3 regions of the Providencia sp. 2.29 genome follow, and region 1 is predicted to be linked to each of the others. Evidence: predicted binding sites of a transcription regulator. Region 1 holds the regulator's gene; each other region holds the start of a gene.

Evidence for each region. The regulator ArgR, encoded in region 1, controls arginine synthesis, uptake and breakdown. The targets are predictions, from matches to a motif close to ANTGAATAAAAATACANT.
Region 2: the regulator ArgR is predicted to act here: its motif matches at 1,990-2,007, upstream of argA (amino-acid N-acetyltransferase).
Region 3: the regulator ArgR is predicted to act here: its motif matches at 2,685-2,702, upstream of argC (N-acetyl-gamma-glutamyl-phosphate reductase).

What each region holds. Positions count from the first base shown of each region.
Region 1 is NZ_CP065420.1:4,204,227-4,210,562, forward strand. It holds gene I3B46_RS19960 (DNA-binding protein) at 1-137, opposite strand, end outside; gene I3B46_RS19965 (DNA-binding protein) at 271-618, opposite strand; gene I3B46_RS19970 (helix-turn-helix domain-containing protein) at 1,134-1,406, shown strand; gene mdh (malate dehydrogenase) at 1,485-2,423, opposite strand; gene argR (transcriptional regulator ArgR) at 2,973-3,443, shown strand; gene I3B46_RS19985 (DUF6122 family protein) at 3,521-3,907, shown strand; gene mpl (UDP-N-acetylmuramate:L-alanyl-gamma-D-glutamyl-meso-diaminopimelate ligase) at 4,085-5,464, opposite strand; gene fbp (class 1 fructose-bisphosphatase) at 5,767-6,336, shown strand, end outside.
Region 2 is NZ_CP065420.1:3,633,456-3,639,791, forward strand. It holds tRNA gene I3B46_RS17160 (tRNA-Met) at 158-234, shown strand; tRNA gene I3B46_RS17165 (tRNA-Met) at 266-342, shown strand; tRNA gene I3B46_RS17170 (tRNA-Met) at 372-448, shown strand; gene amiC (N-acetylmuramoyl-L-alanine amidase AmiC) at 545-1,795, opposite strand; gene argA (amino-acid N-acetyltransferase) at 2,042-3,385, shown strand; gene I3B46_RS17185 (hypothetical protein) at 3,439-4,008, opposite strand; gene recD (exodeoxyribonuclease V subunit alpha) at 4,059-5,915, opposite strand; gene recB (exodeoxyribonuclease V subunit beta) at 5,915-6,336, opposite strand, start outside.
Region 3 is NZ_CP065420.1:4,381,196-4,387,531, reverse strand. It holds gene I3B46_RS20910 (TPM domain-containing protein) at 1-312, shown strand, start outside; gene metF (methylenetetrahydrofolate reductase) at 371-1,255, opposite strand; gene argE (acetylornithine deacetylase) at 1,484-2,638, opposite strand; gene argC (N-acetyl-gamma-glutamyl-phosphate reductase) at 2,740-3,744, shown strand; gene argB (acetylglutamate kinase) at 3,775-4,551, shown strand; gene I3B46_RS20885 (argininosuccinate synthase) at 4,630-5,850, shown strand; gene argH (argininosuccinate lyase) at 5,929-6,336, shown strand, end outside.

The sequences.
Region 1 (6,336 bases):
ACGGCTTTACCTTGAACGCCACGCTTACGACGATTTTTCCATCCTTCTCTTCTAGCCATCAAATTAATACCTTGAGGAGAAGTTGGTAAGCCTTCTAAACCTGCTAATTCTTTCGCAGTGAACCACATTTTTTTCATATTATCTCTTTCGAACTTATATTATGAAATCTGCCGTTGAGGCTCTATCTAAATATTGTTACTAAAGAATATGTTGAGTACCAATATGCCTATTCTTCATTATTGAATTACCCAAACCGATTTTTTAGGTAAATTATTTTTTATTTATTAAATCTACCAATGCTATTACACCTTCACGCATAATAAATGCCAATATAAGGTTACGCTCTTCCGGGGAAAGCTGGTGATAAACTTCCTGCCAAATAAATGCATTATCATGATGTTTTGCTTGATATAATGCAGGGGCTTCATAAACAGAAAGGGGCTCAAATAAACCTTCAGGCAAACTATTAATATGATATTCCAACGCCTTTCCTTGAATCCCCCGCCGCTTGCGGCATAACCAGTTTTCACGACGAGCCATCGCATTGATACCTTGAGTAGTCATTGGGAGTCCTTTTAAGCCAACTAACTCTTTCGCCGTTAACCATTCTTTTTGCATGCCTGACCCTCCTAGTCACGATTTACAATTTAATAATAATTGCTGAAAAACGTGTTTATTTTCTCAATAACCTTTTTCTTTTTTGTTTTATTAATATTTATTATTAATTAATTTATGAGTTATACATGTAAAGTATATTTTAATTTCTTTTAATAACAATAGATTGGATATACACGAGGTCACAGTTATCTTTTTTCATGAGATCGTCTTTATATATTAGCTGTACTTATAACATCTATCATTAATATGTGATTTTTACAGATAACCCAAACTAGTTAGTTTTTACTTTCAATATGTTAGATAAAATCACAAATATATATGCCAAATCTTTCTTATATTTCATAAAAATAAAACTCCTTTCATAAAACTGAATTTTTAGAAAAAATTAGAAATAATTTTGGAAAATTTCTGTTATTTTATTTCCAATAACAGGGCTATTGCAGTGAATGTATCACAATCTCCTGTTAGATGTACTACTAACTCTACATGATTCTGAGTAAAAAAAGGACTAAAAAATGATCTTACGGAAATCGGATTGGCATCCAGCAGATATAATTGCCGCTTTACGTAAACGCGGAACGACTTTAGCAGCAATATCTCGACAAGCAGGTTTAAGCTCCTCCACACTGGCGAATGCCTTATCTCGTCCTTGGCCTAAAGGTGAATGGATTATTGCGAATTATCTCGGAATTCATCCTTCAGAGATATGGCCAAGCCGCTATTTCAATCCAATTACAGGTGAATTATTAGAAAGAAAAGTAAGAGAAAAAAGCCCAACCTCAAGCTGAAAGAATATAAAAAAAACCGCTGCCCCAACAATATCAGGACAGCGGTTTTCTTAAGAAATAAGTGAAAATTAATAGCAATTAGCCATTAATGAATTTTTCACCTAGTTCGATATCTTTTCTCAGTACATCAAGCATGTCTTTCAGTGCTTTTTGTTCAAACTCACTCAGTTTGCCGTAAGAGATATGCTCTTCGATACCATTTTTACCTAAACGGACTGGCTGAGCAAAGAAGCGAGCGTGTTCACCTTCACCTTCGGTGTAAACACATTCGATAACATTTGGCTCACCTTGTAGGCCACGGATCAGAGACAGGCCTAGACGTGCTGCTGCTTGACCCATTGACAGTGTTGCAGATCCGCCACCTGCTTTTGCTTCAACAACTTCAGTACCTGCGTTTTGGATACGTTTAGTCAGAGCAACAACTTCTTCATCGGTGAAGCTAACACCTGGGATCTGAGACAATAGAGGCAGGATAGTAACACCTGAGTGGCCACCGATGACAGGCACTTCGATTTCGTGTGGTTTCTTACCTTTCAGTTCAGCAACGAAAGTATTAGAACGGATGATATCCAGAGTCGTTACACCGAATAGACGGTTTTTGTCGTAAACGCCTGCTTTTTTCAGCACTTCAGCCGCAATAGCCACTGTTGTGTTAACTGGGTTAGTAATGATACCGATTAATGCTTTTGGACAAGTATCAGCGATTTGTTGAGTCAAATTGCGAATAATACCCGCGTTAACATTAAATAGGTCTGAACGATCCATACCTGGTTTACGAGCAACACCTGCTGAGATCAGGACAACATCAGCGCCTTTCAGTGCAGGAGTCGCATCTTCACCTGAGAAACCAACTACTTTAACGTCAGTTGGGATATGGCTAAGGTCCGCAGCAACACCCGGAGTTACTGGTGCGATGTCATATAGTGAGAGTTCTGAACCTGCTGGAAGCTGGTTTTTAAGAAGAAGGGCCAGAGCCTGACCAATACCACCTGCTGCGCCTAGGACTGCAACTTTCATTCTGAAACTCCTTTATTTGTACTTAAAAAAGTATATTGATTCATCTTGTTATGTAGTAAACACATTACTGATAAAAAACAATTCATTAACAGATGTTGAAGCATATTAATGTGTATAGGCTTACGCACTGATTTCATCTATTCTAAACAAAATCCTTATCTGTTAATGAGATAAGGGGCACTTTTTTAACAAATAGTTTTTATCACTATTGATTTTTGCATAATAAATTGTTTTTACTGCTGATAATCCCGTTATTCACAAAGTGATTAACAAAAAATTTACACCTTTTGGCAACAAATTGCATTACCTCTCTATGCTACTGGGTCTATTTTCTTCTTATATAGGCATAAACCATTAAGATTATTGATTATTTTTATTTATCAACTTTTGCTAAACTAAACTTTCATCAATGTTCTCTTTTTATGCATAAAAAAGACAATAACCTTCATTTTTCATCGTATACAAAACCATCATAACGCAATTTTGTTGCATAAAAATTCACATTTACAGATAATACAGACCAATTTATTGTCATAGGATGGGTTAATTATGCGTACACCGTCTAAACAAGAAGACTTGGTTAAAGCGTTCAAAGCGCTGCTTAAAGAAGAAAAATTTAGCTCTCAGGCTGAAATTGTTATCGCACTGCAAGAGCAAGGCTTTGAAAATATCAACCAATCAAAAATTTCCAGAATGCTGACTAAGTTCGGTGCTGTGCGCACTCGCAACGCAAAAATGGAAATGGTCTACTGCTTACCCACAGAGCCTGGCGTTCCCACGGCGACTAGCCCATTAAAAAACCTAGTACTGGATATCGATTACAACCATTCTGTTGTGGTGATCAGAACAAGCCCCGGCGCCGCACAATTGATTGCACGCTTGCTAGATTCTTTAGGGAAAGCGGAAGGGATCTTAGGCAGTATCGCAGGGGATGATACCATTTTCTCTACACCAGCGAATAATTTTACAACTAAAGAGCTTTACGAAGCGATCCTTTCACTCTTTGATCAAGAGCTTTAAATCCATTTTTATTTTTTAATTTCTATTCCATTCGCGCATTCGTGCGCGATTGAATATAAAAACGATGGGCTATCAAAGTGATATTTGAGATATTCAGAAACGTTGTGCACTATGGATTTCACTTTTTAGTTCCCATTCTCTTCGGTTATCTATTTTGGCGCAAAAATTGGAAATTAGCGTCACTGCTTATGATAGCCACGATGGCGATTGATTTAGACCATCTTCTTGCGGATCCAATTTTTGATCCTAATCGCTGTGGCATTGGTTTTCACCCATTACATACTCTCTGGGCGGCAATCGCTTATTGTATCCTCTTTTTGATGCCATCGTGGAAATTAAAGGCTATCGCTGTTGGTTGTCTTTTCCATCTCTGCACAGATTCTTTAGATTGCTACATGGGCAGCCTAAAACAAGAGCTACAGTATAGTTATTGTTATAGTCGCCAATTTATTGAGGCGAGTTAACATTTAGCCTCGGCACACCTCGCCAAGAGCGCGATTTTACAGCGCTAACCCAATGCATTTCACCAATATCATTCACTGGGTTTAGTCGTATAACATACGAGACGTTTTCTACTATCCAAAAACAAAAAATGCCACTGTCCTGTTAAGGGAAGTGGCATTTTGCGTCAGCCATTATATTTAGTCGTCTAACTCTGTCTCTGCTTTATTTTTTAAGCCGGCGAGTAACTTACCGTGGATATCACCAAAACCCCCATTACTCATAACAAGAATATGATCGCCAGGCTGAGCGGTTTCAATGACCATTTGTGCCAACGCATCAATATCACCACTCCAACGGGCAGGTTGAACACATTTTTCCGCAATTTCAGTGACCATCCACGGAATATTGCTTGGCTGGAATAAGAAAACTTCATCAGCACGACCTAACGCCGGAGCAATATCACTTTTATTAACCCCTAACTTCATAGTATTAGAGCGTGGCTCTAATACCGCCAGTATGCGGGAAGTACCCCCAACTTTACTGCGCAGCGCTTCCAGTGTTGCGAGGATCGCCGTTGGATGATGAGCAAAATCATCATAAACACTGACACCATACTCAACCCCCCGTAATTCAAGGCGGCGACGAGCATTAATAAATTTACCTAAAGCAAAGCACGCTTCTTTGGCGGGCACGCCTACGTGATGTGCTGCGGCAATTGCCATCAACGCATTTTGGATATTGTGATTACCCACTTGTGACCAATTCACTTCACCCACACGTTGTTGTTGATAATAGACTTCGAACTGGCTGCCATCGTGGTTCAGCTTTTTCGCTTGCCATTCACCATGTTCACCGACGAACTCTTGCTCACTCCAGCAGCCCATCGTCATAACCTGTTTAAGGTTATTATCGCTATCTGGCATGAAAATTTTACCGCTAGCAGGCACAATACGAACAAGATGGTGGAACTGTTTTTGGATGGCTTCTAAATTTTCAAAAATATCGGCATGGTCGAACTCAAGGTTATTGAGCACCAGCGTTCTTGGACTGTAGTGTACAAATTTCGAACGCTTATCGAAAAACGCGCAATCATACTCATCAGCTTCAATCACAAAAAAGGGACTTTCCCCTAATTGGGCTGATACTTCAAAGTTCCCTGGCACGCCTCCAATTAAAAACCCTGGTTTATAACCGCAATCTTCTAAGATCCAAGCAAGCATCCCCGCCGTGGTTGTTTTACCATGGGTGCCCGCGACAGCGAGTACCCAGCGTTCAGGAAGTACATGATCATGTAGCCATTGTGGACCAGATGTATAAGTGAGGCCTTTTTCCAATACCGCTTCAACACAAGGGTTACCACGCGTCATCGCATTACCAATAACGACCATATCAGGTGCTGGTTCTAGCTGACTAGGGTCATAGCCCTGAATGAGTTCAATACCTTGCTTTTCTAGTAAGGTACTCATCGGAGGGTACACGTTTGCATCGGAGCCTGTTACTTTATGCCCGAGGGAGCGAGCCAGTATTGCCAAGCTCCCCATAAACGTACCGCAGATACCCAAAATATGTATGTGCATTATTTTCCATCCAATAGCATGAGGTTTGTCACTATTCTACCCATCAACGTTAGGTTTATATAGACAAAAAATTCGAATTAAATACAGGGAAAAATAGGCAGAGTATTCCCAAAATGATCCAAACGCGGCAACAAGAGCCAGTTACTGTTATCCCAAGAGTACATGCTCAAGTATGTGACTTAGGTAACAAAATACGGCCCACATCGCGGCGGTACAACGTATCAAGGGTATAGATTAACTCCACGCGCAAGGGTACAATTCCCCCCTGCAAACCTCTGTCAATTATATTCAGGACCTTCGTCATGAAAACATTAGGCGAATTCATCGTCGATAAGCAACAAGATTTTCCTCATGCAACAGGAGAACTGACCGCATTACTGTCAGCAATCAAACTGGGCGCTAAAATTATCCATCGTGATATTAACAAAGCTGGACTTGTAGACATTCTTGGCACAAGCGGTGTGTCGAATGTCCAAGGTGAAGTCCAGATGAAGCTTGACCTGTATGCAAACGAAAAATTAAAAGCCGCTTTGAAAGCTCGCGGGGAAGTAGCTGGTATTGCCTCCGAAGAAGAAGATGAAATCGTCATTTTCGAAGGCGATCGTGCAGAAAACGCGAAATATGTCGTATTAATGGATCCACTGGATGGTTCTTCGAATATCGATGTAAACGTTTCCGTCGGAACAATCTTCTCTATCTACCATCGTATTACCCCAATTGGCCAACCGGTGACTGAAGCTGACTTCTTGCAACCGGGTCATCGTCAAGTCGCGGCAGGTTACGTCGTTTACGGTTCATCCACCATGTTGGTGTATACCACAGGATGTGGCGTACATGCCTTTACCTATGATCCATCACTTGGTGTCTTCTGC
Region 2 (6,336 bases), 570 kb from region 1:
TTAGCCTATTGCCTGTTAATCAATCTCACCGCTCCATTAAAATGATTAATATTTGACCATTGAGTGTATATTTTGTTCTATCTATGCGGAAATTTGAAAAAAATACACAAAAAAACTTGCATCAGATCTCATCCCGAGTATAGTGCCCGCTATCGGACGCGGGGTGGAGCAGCTTGGTAGCTCGTCGGGCTCATAACCCGAAGGTCGTCGGTTCAAATCCGGCCCCCGCAACCAATCTTCAAATTAGTATCAAAAATATTTCAGGCGCGGGATGGAGCAGCCTGGTAGCTCGTCGGGCTCATAACCCGAAGGTCGTCGGTTCAAATCCGGCTCCCGCAACCAATATCCCCTGTTATATTTACCTCTTCAGTCGCGGGGTGGAGCAGCTTGGTAGCTCGTCGGGCTCATAACCCGAAGGTCGTTGGTTCAAATCCGGCCCCCGCAACCAATTCTTATTTTTCCTATTAAATCAATGCAATAATAAAAAAGGCAACTCACTTTTCAGCCAGTCACCTTTTCTAATTTATCGATTTTATTCTAGCGACTAATTTCTAATCGCTAATTCGCCGCCATTACGAAAATAGGCTTTAATCCCTTGGAAGATAGATTCCGCCATCTGCTGCTGGAACTTCGCGGTTTTCAATTTACGCTCTTCTTCTAAGTTACTGATAAAGGCTGTTTCAACCAAGATTGAAGGGATCTCCGGCGCCTTCAATACCGCAAAGCCTGCCTGATCAACTTTATTTTTATGTAGCCGATTGACTTTGCCCATGCGCTTTAAAACCTCATCACCAAATTTGAGGCTGTCATTAATGGTTGCTGTTTGCACTAAATCAAGCATGGTATGGTCAAGGTAAACATCACCACTTTTGCTCACCCCACCAATTAAGTCAGCCTCGTTCTGTGTCTGAGCGAGGTAACGAGCGGTATTACTGGTGGCACCTTTAGTCGATAAGGCAAACACAGATGAACCGTGAGCTGAGCGATTGGTAAAGGCATCAGCGTGAATCGAAACAAACAAGTCTGCCTGCATTTTTCGAGCCTTAGCGACCCTAACCTTCAATGGAATAAATACATCCTCGTTACGAGTCATATAGGCACGCATTTTGGGATCTTTATCGATTAACGCTTTCAAACGGCGAGCGATTTGTAAAACCACATCTTTTTCTCGCGTTTTGTATTTCCCCATTGCGCCGGGATCTTCCCCCCCATGCCCTGGGTCAATCATAATAATAATGGGGCGATCTCGACCTGCTTTACCCGGTTTCTTCGCCTGAGCAGGCATTTTCTCTTCTAAATCGCCTTTATTATAATCTTCCAATAAGGCAAGCAATGGATCGTCCGATGTTTCTACCCCTTTACCCGGATAGAAATCTAACACCAAACGGTTTTTAAATTCAGCAACGGGCGCGATAGTAAAAATCTGTGGGCTGACTTTATTTTTGACTTCAAAAACAAGACGCACTGTTTTTGGATCAAACTGCCCGACCCGTACTAATTTTAAATGCGGGTCGCGAGATTGGATTTGAGTTCCCATCTGCTTCAGAATGTTGTTCAGCTGTACCCCTTCCAAATCGATAACGATGCGTTCAGGGTTATGCAGTACCAACTGGCGATATTTTAATGGAGCACTCGATTCTAGCGTCACGCGCGTATAACTTGATGCAGGCCAGATACGTACTGCGATCACATTTGTATTCGCAGCAAAGCCAAATGGGCTGACACTAAGCAACATAACCGCTGCCGCTCCTTGTAAAAGGCGGCGTTTAGATGGACAGTGATCTGGGTGACTCATCAATAATTCCGAACCTAAAACTGAATATCAGGTGATTTTAGAACAAAAGCCAAATAGAGGCCAGAAACATAAACTCTAGCGAATCATTCGCATACTGTCATCAAGAATACACATTTAAATATAGAGATATGTAAACCCAAATAATAAAAATGTTACAAGTCTTATCCTATATTTTGCTTGATATTTATCGCTAAAAAGAATAAAAATACATTAATAGCGAATAAAAATTCAGTTAAGAGGGTGGTTATGAAAGAGCGCAGCACCGAATTGGTAGATGAGTTTCGCCATTCGGTTCCTTATATCAATGCCCACCGCGGCAAAACATTTATTATTATGCTTGGTGGAGAAGCAATTGCGCATGAGAATTTTCCGAGTATTATCAATGATATAGGATTATTACATAGTCTTGGTATCCGCATTATCGTAGTTTACGGCGCTCGCCCTCAAATCGAAGATATTTTAGCCGAGCATAATTATGAGGCTGTTTATCATAAACATACCCGCGTAACGGATGCGAATACACTTGAATACGTTAAGCAAGCCTCTGGTGCCTTATTACTTGATATTACGGCTCGTTTATCGATGAGTCTGAGTAACACACCTTTACAAGGCGCTCATATTAGTGTTGTCAGCGGTAACTTTGTGATCGCGCAACCACTCGGTGTGGATGATGGCGTTGATTACTGCCATAGCGGGCGTATCCGCCGCATTGATGAAGATGCTATCAATAAACAACTGGATAATGGCTCTATCGTACTTATTGGTCCGGTTGCCGTGTCTGTTACTGGTGAAAGTTTTAATCTCACTTCTGAGGAAATAGCCACTCAACTCGCAGTGAAAATGAAGGCTGAAAAGTTAATCGGCTTTTGTTCTTCACAAGGAGTCGCTGATAAAGATGGCAATATTTTATCAGAATTATTTCCCGATGAAGCCGAAGATAGGATCCAAGAGCTGGAATCCGAAGGGGATTATTATTCAGGTACTGTGCGCTTTTTACGTGGCGCGGCGAAAGCTTGCCGCCGCGGTGTTCGTCGCAGCCATTTATTAAGTTATCAAGAAGATGGCTCGCTAATCCAAGAGCTCTTTTCGCGCGATGGCATTGGTACGCAAATTGTCATGGAAAGCGCCGAACAAATCCGTCGTGCTAATATTAATGATATCGGCGGTATTCTTGAGTTAATTCGCCCTCTTGAGCAGCAAGGCATCCTTGTAAGACGTTCACGGGAGCAACTTGAGATGGAAATCGATAAATTTACGATCATTGAACGAGATAACTTAGTGATTGCTTGTGCGGCTCTCTACCCTTACCCCGAAGAAAAACTGGGGGAAATGGCTTGTGTCGCCGTGCATCCTGACTACCGTAGCTCTTCGCGGGGAGAAGAACTTTTACATCGAGTTTCCCTACAGGCTAAGCAATTAGGGTTAGCAAAGCTATTTGTTTTAACCACACGTAGTATTCATTGGTTCCAAGAAAGGGGCTTTATTCCCGCAGAGATTGAGATGTTGCCATTGAAAAAACAGGCGCTATATAACTACCAACGCCGTTCTAAAATTTTGATGCTAGATTTACATGCAAAAGCCGATAAATAGGCTTTAGCTCGACTAACCTGACAATTTACTTACTGTCAGGTTAGTCAATCAACCTAGGCGATTTGTACCACTCTTGATTTTTGGCATAGCGGTATGCTATCGATTAAAGGTTGTAGCAGTGATGACATTTCGGCAAATGATGCGCCATAGAAATAGAACGCTGTTTCTGTAGGGCCTTCCCACACACCATGGATCGCACCAATATCTTCTACAGCCTCGTCTAATTTATCGAAAATATCGTTAATATCGCTATTTTCATAAACTTCGTCGGGCAAATCAGTACCATTTAAATAAAGGGCTAACCCTTCTTCATCACCAAATTCAATCACAATGTCTTCACCATGAATAACTAAACGTGATCCTTTCGGCGCCAACATGGATGAAAACAATTGAATAATTAAGCTGATATTTTCATCATTCGCCTCTGCAACAGATAACTCAATATCACACTCATCAATTTCACCATTGTCTGAAAGTAACGTGCCACCACCTGTCACATGAATATCTTTTTCCATACTTTGCATAACATGCATAAAGGCATCTTCTAAGTCTGCACGTCTTTCTGGCTGAATTCTCGCTTTAAGTGTGACTGTTATTGCCGTCGTTGTTGGCTGGGTATCCATATTATTACCTTTTGCATTTAAGTCTAATTATGTAGCCAAGGCTACTACGTTTATTTTACATTCATGAGCTGTATTGCTAAGCCACTACGTCGTTTCGTCGGTGTCTCAATGGCACGGCGTAAAATCTTAATCGTGCAATACAAAGAAAGTTCTTTTTTGGCGCGAGTTATTGCAGTATACACAAGCTCTCGAGTGACGACTGGTGAATATACCTTCGGTAGTACTAAGGCGGTATGAGCAAACTCTGAACCTTGTGATTTATGTACAGTCATTGCATATGCTGTTTCATGTAAAGGCAACCGATTAGGTTGGATCCCCTTAATTGAGCCATCGGGATACTGAAAATAAGCTCTAAGTGCCCCTTCTTCATCAGGCAGGATTATCCCTATATCGCCATTAAATAGCCCTAATGGACTATCATTTCGGCTGATCATAATTGGCCTACCTGCATAATGTTTATTTATTTGGTTTAATGGCCGATGAATAAGCCCCTGTCGATGAAGCAGTTTTTCTAATTTTTCGTTTATCCCTGTTACACCATATGGGCCATCTCTCAAAGCTGTCAACAAACGAAATTGATTAAATTTAAATAAAATCTCAGCCGGATCCTGTCTAGCTTTTACTGATAGAAGATAATCTCGATAGAAATTAGATGCCGCTATCAACATCTGTGCATAATCATCCTCACTTTCTTGTAAATAAGTATGCACGTCATTTAATGTGCTGTTTAATAACTTTTCAGCACGCTTGGTATCTCCATCATTAACCGCAAAAGCAAGCTGCCCGATACCCGAAGAAGCCGAAAAACGGTAACTTTTACGCAGTAGGCAGAGGCTATCTCTGATCAAAGGGCCTGTATTTGATGTAAAGTGATCGAGTGCGTATCCTGTCAGTTGAGCCAATTCTTGGGCACGTTGGGGGCTATATCCTTGATCCGCAAATTGGCAAATATCTCCAAGTACAGCCCCCGCTTCGACGGATGCTAATTGATCTTTATCCCCTAAAAAGATCAATTTGGCATTTACTGGCAAGGCTTCGATTAATTTACCCATCATGGGTAAATCCACCATGGAAGCCTCGTCAACAATCAAAATATCCAATGTTAATAAATTATCGCGGTGATAGCGGAATTGCTGGCTTTCAGGTTGTGCCCCTAATAGCCTATGCAGTGTTTTTGCCTGATTAGGCAACATATATCGCTCTTCATCGGTCAATGACAAGTCATCGAGTGCTGCCCCCAACGACTCTGTTAAACGTGCCGCAGCTTTACCTGTCGGCGCTGCTAATTCAATTTGAATACGTTGTTTATTCTCTACAGCCAATTTAACCAATGCCGCTAAAATTCGAGCAACTGTGGTTGTTTTCCCCGTGCCAGGCCCCCCTGAAATCACGGAAACTCGGCTAGTGACAGCCACTGCGGCAGCTATTTTTTGCCAGTCAATTTCATCACTTTGCGGGAAAAGAGCGTCTAATATTCCTTTAATGCGCAGAGCATCATATTGAGGTAGTCCGGTGTGTGAAAAGTAGTCTGAAACACTTTGCTCATATTGCCATAGCCGCTGAAAATATAAAAACTCCCCCGATAACACCAAGGGGGATAATTCACTTTCCCCCGCTAGGCAGACAAAAGGGGCATTTTTAACTAGGTAATAAATGGTTTCTGGATCAGGTGTACCTATTGCGTGCCAAAATTCGTCTGCAAGTTCAGGATGGCGCCCTGCAAACAGTTTTTCCTGACTGAAATCAGATAATGACAAGCAGACATGCCCCGCCATCGTCTCAGCACTCAATAATGCGGTAAGCAGTAATAATGTTGGGTTTTGCTCTTGTGTAATGTTATAAGCAAACTGGATATCAAGGGGAGTGAATAATCGCGCTTCGAGCGCTTTATTAAACAGCGCTTTCATCATGGCTCACTTCCCTCTTGTGCGTTACGAAATAGTTGGTCCAGTTCGTCGATAAATGCCTTTTCTGGCCGATAATAAAAAATACCATTTTTTGACTCTACCCGATCAATGCCACGAAGAAAGAGGTAATAGACGCCACCAAAATGAACATCATACTGATAGTTAGGTAATCGCTGTTTAAGGTAACGATGCAGCGCTAATGAATATAATTGATATTGAAGATCATAACGGTGGTCAATCATCGCTTCAGCCATCGCAGATTGCGTATAGCTAGCCGCATCATCACCGAGGTAATTTGATTTATAATCAAGGAGATAAAATTTCCCTTTCCATAAAAACGTTAAATCGATAAACCCTTTTAAAATACCTTGTACTTTTTCAAAATTAAGCGGAGGGCAAGCCGCAGATAGCGGATCATATC
Region 3 (6,336 bases), 180 kb from region 1:
TTATTGGCGATATGGCTAGAAGGAGACTTTAGCCCTATTTTATTCCTGTTTGTGGCGCTATTTTTTGTGGTAGGGAGCATGTTTGCTACTCCAATACTGTTTCTTGTGATCCATACCATTTCGCCTACTTACCGACAACAACGACGGGAATGGCATGATATTTGCCGTTACTATTATTTACCCTCTTCTTTTAGCTCATCAGACTTTTCGAGTTCATCGAGTTCATCGAGTTCATCGAGTTCATCAAGTGATAGCTCCAGCGGAGGTGGTGGTGGATCCAGTGGCGGTGGCGGTGCGTCAGGGAGTTGGTAATAAAACAAGATGTATGAAGGTCGCAAAGTGCGGCCTTCATACTATTTGGAGATAGAGGCTATGGCCTTACACCAAGCGTGTGGCAAATCGCATATGTGAGTTCAGAACGGTTTAAGGTGTAGAAGTGAAAATCTTTCACCCCTTCACGGCTTAAAATTTTCACCATATCCATGGCGATTGAAGCACCCACCAAATTACGGCTTTCAGGGTCATTATCAAGGCCTTCGTACATTCTACTCATCCATGATGGAATTCGTACATTGGTTAGTTTGGCAAACCGCTCAAGTTGGCGGAAATTTGAAACAGGTAAAATACCGGGGACAATTTCAACATCAATACCTGTTGCGACGCAGCGGTCACGAAAACGCAAATAACTTTCTACATCAAAGAAAAATTGCGTAATCGCACGGTTGGCTCCTGCATCAATTTTCTTTTTCAAACTAATTAAGTCAGCCTGTGCACTTTTGGCCTCAGGGTGCACTTCGGGATAAGCCGCTACGGAGATATCAAAATCTGCCTCTGCTTTGAGCAGCTCAACGAGATCGGCTGCATACATATCTGGCTTACGGCTGTTATCGGGGAGATCACCGCGTAATGCAACAATTTGGCGGATACCGCTGTTCCAATAATCACGTGCTATTTCTCTGAGTTCATCGCGTGTTGCATCGATACAGGTTAAATGAGGCGCAGCGATTAACCCTGTTTTTTCTTTGATATCTTTAATAATGCTATGGGTTCTATCACGCTCACCTGAGTTTGCGCCATAAGTAACAGAGACAAATTTTGGTTTGAGGTTTTTCAACCTATCAATAGATTTCCAAAGGGTCTGTTCCATCTCTTCAGTGCGCGGCGGAAAAAATTCAAAAGAGACATTAATTTGTCCATCTAATTCAGCTAAATTTTGATTTAGCGCTTCGCGCTGATTTGCGTGAAAGAAACTCATACCCTGACCTCATGACTTTGTATATAGCGAAACCATTATGGTATCGATAGTTTATTATATCCATTTAAGTGTCTATACGTTTAGACGTCTAAACAAAGATTACCGGATATTCATGCAGAGTCAACACTTAAATGAAATAGTGTTGTGAGGGTTTTTCAGTCGTAACTGGAAAAAAATTCATGTTAACAAATGGCGCAATAACCCGAAGTTATTGCGCGCAACACATTTTTATTCAGTCAGGCAGAAATGTTCGATCAGTTGGCTGAGCAGTTGGCGAGTCGGTTCAATAAATTTCATATCGATAAACTCATCAGGTTGATGCGCTTGCTCAATCGAGCCAGGGCCGAGCACAAGTGTCGGACATAGCGCCTGAATAAACGGCGCTTCAGTGCAATAGTTGACCGTCTCAGCTTTCTGACCCAGTAACTGTTCAATCACAGCCACCATTTTATGATCCGTTGGGCACTCATACCCAGGAATAGGGGGATGGAGAGACTCAATTGTTAAGCGTCCTGGCCATCTTGCTTTTACAGGCTCCAACGTCTCATTTAATAGCTCATCCAAATCTTGCAAGGTCAGCCCCGGCAATGGACGAATATCCATATGTAATTCACAGCATCCACAAATACGGTTAGCCGCATCACCCCCATGAATATGACCAAAATTCATCGTCGGGTAAGGGATCACAAAAGCAGGATTGTTATAACGCTCTTTTAATGTATTACGTAGCGTCATCAGATGTGAAATAGACTCATGCATTAATTCGATAGCATTCACGCCTCTTTCTGGGTCGCTTGAATGACCTGATTGCCCCGTAATACGGATGGCATTCGAAATATGCCCTTTGTGCGCACGTATCGGTTGTAATGAGGTCGGCTCCCCAATAATGGCAAAATCAGGACGAAGTTGTGTACTGGCTGCAAAGTAACGCGCGCCTGCCATTGAGGTTTCTTCATCTGCGGTTGCAAGTATATGCAATGGGCGAGTTAATTTACGGGTATCAATATCACGTAAGGCATCGACAATGAAAGCGAAAAAACCTTTCATGTCGGCAGTGCCGAGACCGTATAACTTGCCGTCATGCTCTGATAGCGCAAAAGGGTTTTTACTCCAACGCCCTTCATCAAAAGGAACTGTATCGGTATGCCCACACAGCATTAGGCCGCCATTTCCTTCCCCTATTGAGGCAAGTAGGTTGTATTTATCACGGGTATCCGGTACAGGTTGAATATTGACCGTAAATCCGAGGGTTTCCAGCCATCCACCCAGTAATTCTACTAAGGCTTTATTACTCTGATCGAGTTGCGCATCAGTAGCACTGATAGAAGGAGTGGCAATTAATTGGCGATAAATCTCAATAAATGCAGGTAATTTAATATTCACTGTTGACAGCCTTTATCCATAATAGTATCAATATTCATGCACTTTATTTGAATAAAAATACACATTAAACTGTTTGGGTCACGAGCACAAGGTAGAAATCTATGTTGAACACACTCATTATCGGGGCCAGTGGTTATACTGGAGCGGAATTGGCAGCCTATCTGCAGCGTCATCCTGAAATAAACCTTCAGGGATTGATGGTTTCAGCGCAAAGTGCTGATGCAGGTAAGTGCTTCTCTGAGTTGCATCCCCAGTATAAAGGCATTATCGATATGCCCGTGTTGCCATTAACCGATGTTGCAGCCGCGGCACAAGGTATTGATGTTGTCTTTCTTGCAACCGCTCACGAAGTTAGCCATGACATTGCGCCTCAGTTCCTAGAAGCAGGGTGTGTCGTATTTGATCTGTCTGGGGCTTATCGTGTTCAAGATGCCGCTTTCTATCCGAAATATTATGGTTTCGAACATACAAACAGTCAGTGGTTAAATCAAGCAGTTTACGGTTTAGCTGAGTGGCAAGCCGATAAAATTCGTCAAGCACAGTTAATTGCCGTGCCGGGGTGTTATCCAACGGTTTCTCAATTAGCACTAAAACCACTGATCGACGCCAAGTTACTCGATGACCATATGTGGCCAGTGATTAATGCGACGAGTGGTGTTTCTGGGGCAGGTCGTAAGGCGTCAATGACTAACAGTTTTTGTGAAGTGAGTTTACAACCCTATGGCATCTTCACGCATCGCCATCAACCCGAAATTGCAACCCATTTAGGTCGTGAAGTTATTTTTACTCCGCACTTGGGGAATTTTTCACGCGGTATTTTGGCCACCATTACCTGCAAAGTGAATCGCGGAGTGACAGACGAACAAATTCGTCAAGTATTCAAAGATGCTTATCAAAATAAGCCATTAGTCCGTTTGTATGAAAAAGGTGTTCCTGCCCTGAAATCAGTGGTAGGCACACCGTTTTGTGATATCGGCTTTGTGTTAAAAGGTGAGCACCTGATCTTAGTCGGAACAGAAGATAACCTATTAAAAGGGGCTGCCGCGCAAGCTGTGCAGTGCATGAATATTCGTTTCGGTTTCAATGAAACGCAATCACTATTTTAGTGCCAACGAACTTATTTAAGGATAAACCCCATGCAACCATTAGTGATTAAATTGGGCGGTGTATTACTCGATAGCGAAGAAGCGCTTGAAAGATTGTTTAATGCATTACAAACCTATCGTCAATCTCATCAACGACCTTTAGTGATCGTGCATGGTGGTGGTTGCTTGGTGGATGAGCTAATGCAAAAGCTGCAACTACCGGTGGTTAAAAAGCAAGGATTGCGTGTGACGCCTGCTGATCAGATAGACATTATCACAGGCGCGTTGGCTGGCACCGCCAATAAAACATTGTTGGCGTGGGCAACGAAATATCAGTTACAAGCAGTAGGGTTATCTTTGGGGGATGGGCAAAGTGCTGTCGTCACTCAATTAAATGACGAACTTGGGCATGTCGGCGATGCAAAGCCGGGTGACGCTAAATTATTACAGCTTTTACTCGGTGCAGGCTATTTACCAATCATTAGTTCCATCGGCGTGACCGAAGAAGGGTTATTGATGAATGTTAATGCCGACCAAGCCGCAACAGCCATCGCACAAGCGTTAAATGCGGATCTCGTATTGCTATCAGATGTCAGTGGCATCCTTGATGGTAAGGGTCAAAAAATTAATGAAATGACAACGGAAAAAGCACAGAAGTTAATTGAGCAAGGCATTATCACGGACGGCATGATCGTAAAAGTTAATGCCGCATTAGAGGCAGCCAAAACATTGCAACGTCCTGTCGATATCGCCAGTTGGCGTCATGCAGAGCAACTACCAGCTCTATTTAACGGTACTGCTATTGGCACACGGATTTTAGCATCCTAAAGCGGATGCGTTTGGTTGGCGCGACCACCAAGAATGAATGAAAACTTTTTAATTGAGCGGAATCGGGATAGGTAAGTTATGAAAAAGGGCATTAAAAAAATTGTATTAGCATATTCAGGTGGTCTAGATACATCGGCAATTATTCCATGGTTAAAAGAAAACTATGATGATTGCGAAGTGGTTGCTTTCGTTGCCGATGTAGGACAAGACAGAGAAGATCTCGTTGGCGTTGAGCAAAAAGCATTGCAATCAGGTGCATCGGAATGCCATGTGGTCGATCTACGTGAAGAGTTTGTCAAAGAGTATATCTACCCAGTATTGAAAACTGGCGCGCTCTATGAGGGAAGCTACCTGTTAGGGACTTCAATGGCACGTCCTATTATTGCTAAGGCACAGGTTGAACTGGCTCTGAAAGTTGGTGCCGACGCGGTAGCGCATGGCGCAACAGGTAAAGGAAATGACCAAGTGCGTTTTGAAAGCACTTATAGCGCACTTGCGCCACAGCTAAAAGTTGTTGCGCCATGGCGTGAGTGGGATTTGCGTTCGCGTGAAGCCCTATTGGATTACCTGAAAGAGCGTCATATTCCAACGACAGCCAGTTTAGAAAAAATTTATAGTCGTGATGAAAACGCATGGCATATTTCTACCGAAGGCGGCGTATTAGAAAGCACATGGAATGCGGCAAACCAAGATTGCTGGGTCTGGACGGTCGATCCGAAAGATGCACCAGATGAAGCAGAGCTAGTGACTGTCGGTGTGAAACAAGGGGAAGTGGTTTCTGTTAATGGCCAAACATTATCTCCGCTGGGATGTCTTGAAGCTTTAAACGTCCTCGGTGCTAAACATGGCGTCGGCCGTATTGATATTGTTGAAAACCGTTTAGTTGGTATGAAGTCTCGTGGCTGTTACGAAACCCCAGGAGGCACCATCATGATGGCTGCTTTACGTGGCATTGAGCAACTCGTTCTCGATCGCGACAGCTTTAAATGGCGTGAGCAACTAGGCTTAGAAATGTCCTACGTGGTTTATGATGGTCGTTGGTTTGCGCCTTTGCGTCATTCACTGCAAGCAGCAGCAGAATCTTTAGCGCAAGACGTTACTGGTGAAGTGGTTCTGAAATTGTATAAAGGCCAAGTAACTGCTATCCAGAAAAAAGCAGATAACAGCTTATATTCTGAAGAGTTCGCAACATTTGGTGAAGATGAAGTTTATGATCACAGCCATGCTGGTGGCTTTATCCGTTTGTATTCTCTTTCGTCGCGTATTCGTGCGCTAAAAGGGCAGAACAAAGCGAAATAGTTTTATTGATGTACACTTCCCGACAGCTATTTGCTGTCGGGTATCACATTTATTTTATCAATCAGATAGGGATCAGTTATGGCACTTTGGGGTGGACGTTTTAGTCAAGAAGCCGATCAGCGGTTTAAACAATTTAATGATTCATTGCGTTTCGATTATCGCTTAGCGCAGCAAGACATTATTGGTTCGGTTGCATGGTCAAAAGCGTTGGTCACTGTTGGGGTGCTATCAGAGGCGGAGCAGCAATCTCTTGAGCAAGCGCTAAATGCCTTATTAAAAGAGGTGCAAGATGATCCTGAGCGCATTTTACAGAGCGATGCTGAGGATATTCATAGCTGGGTTGAAGGTAAACTGATTGATAAAGTAGGTGATTTAGGTAAAAAACTGCACACTGGACGTAGTCGTAACGACCAAGTTGCCACCGATTTAAAATTATGGTGTAAAGATCAAGTCGCGCTATTGTTAGAAGCTGTGGTAGAACTGCAA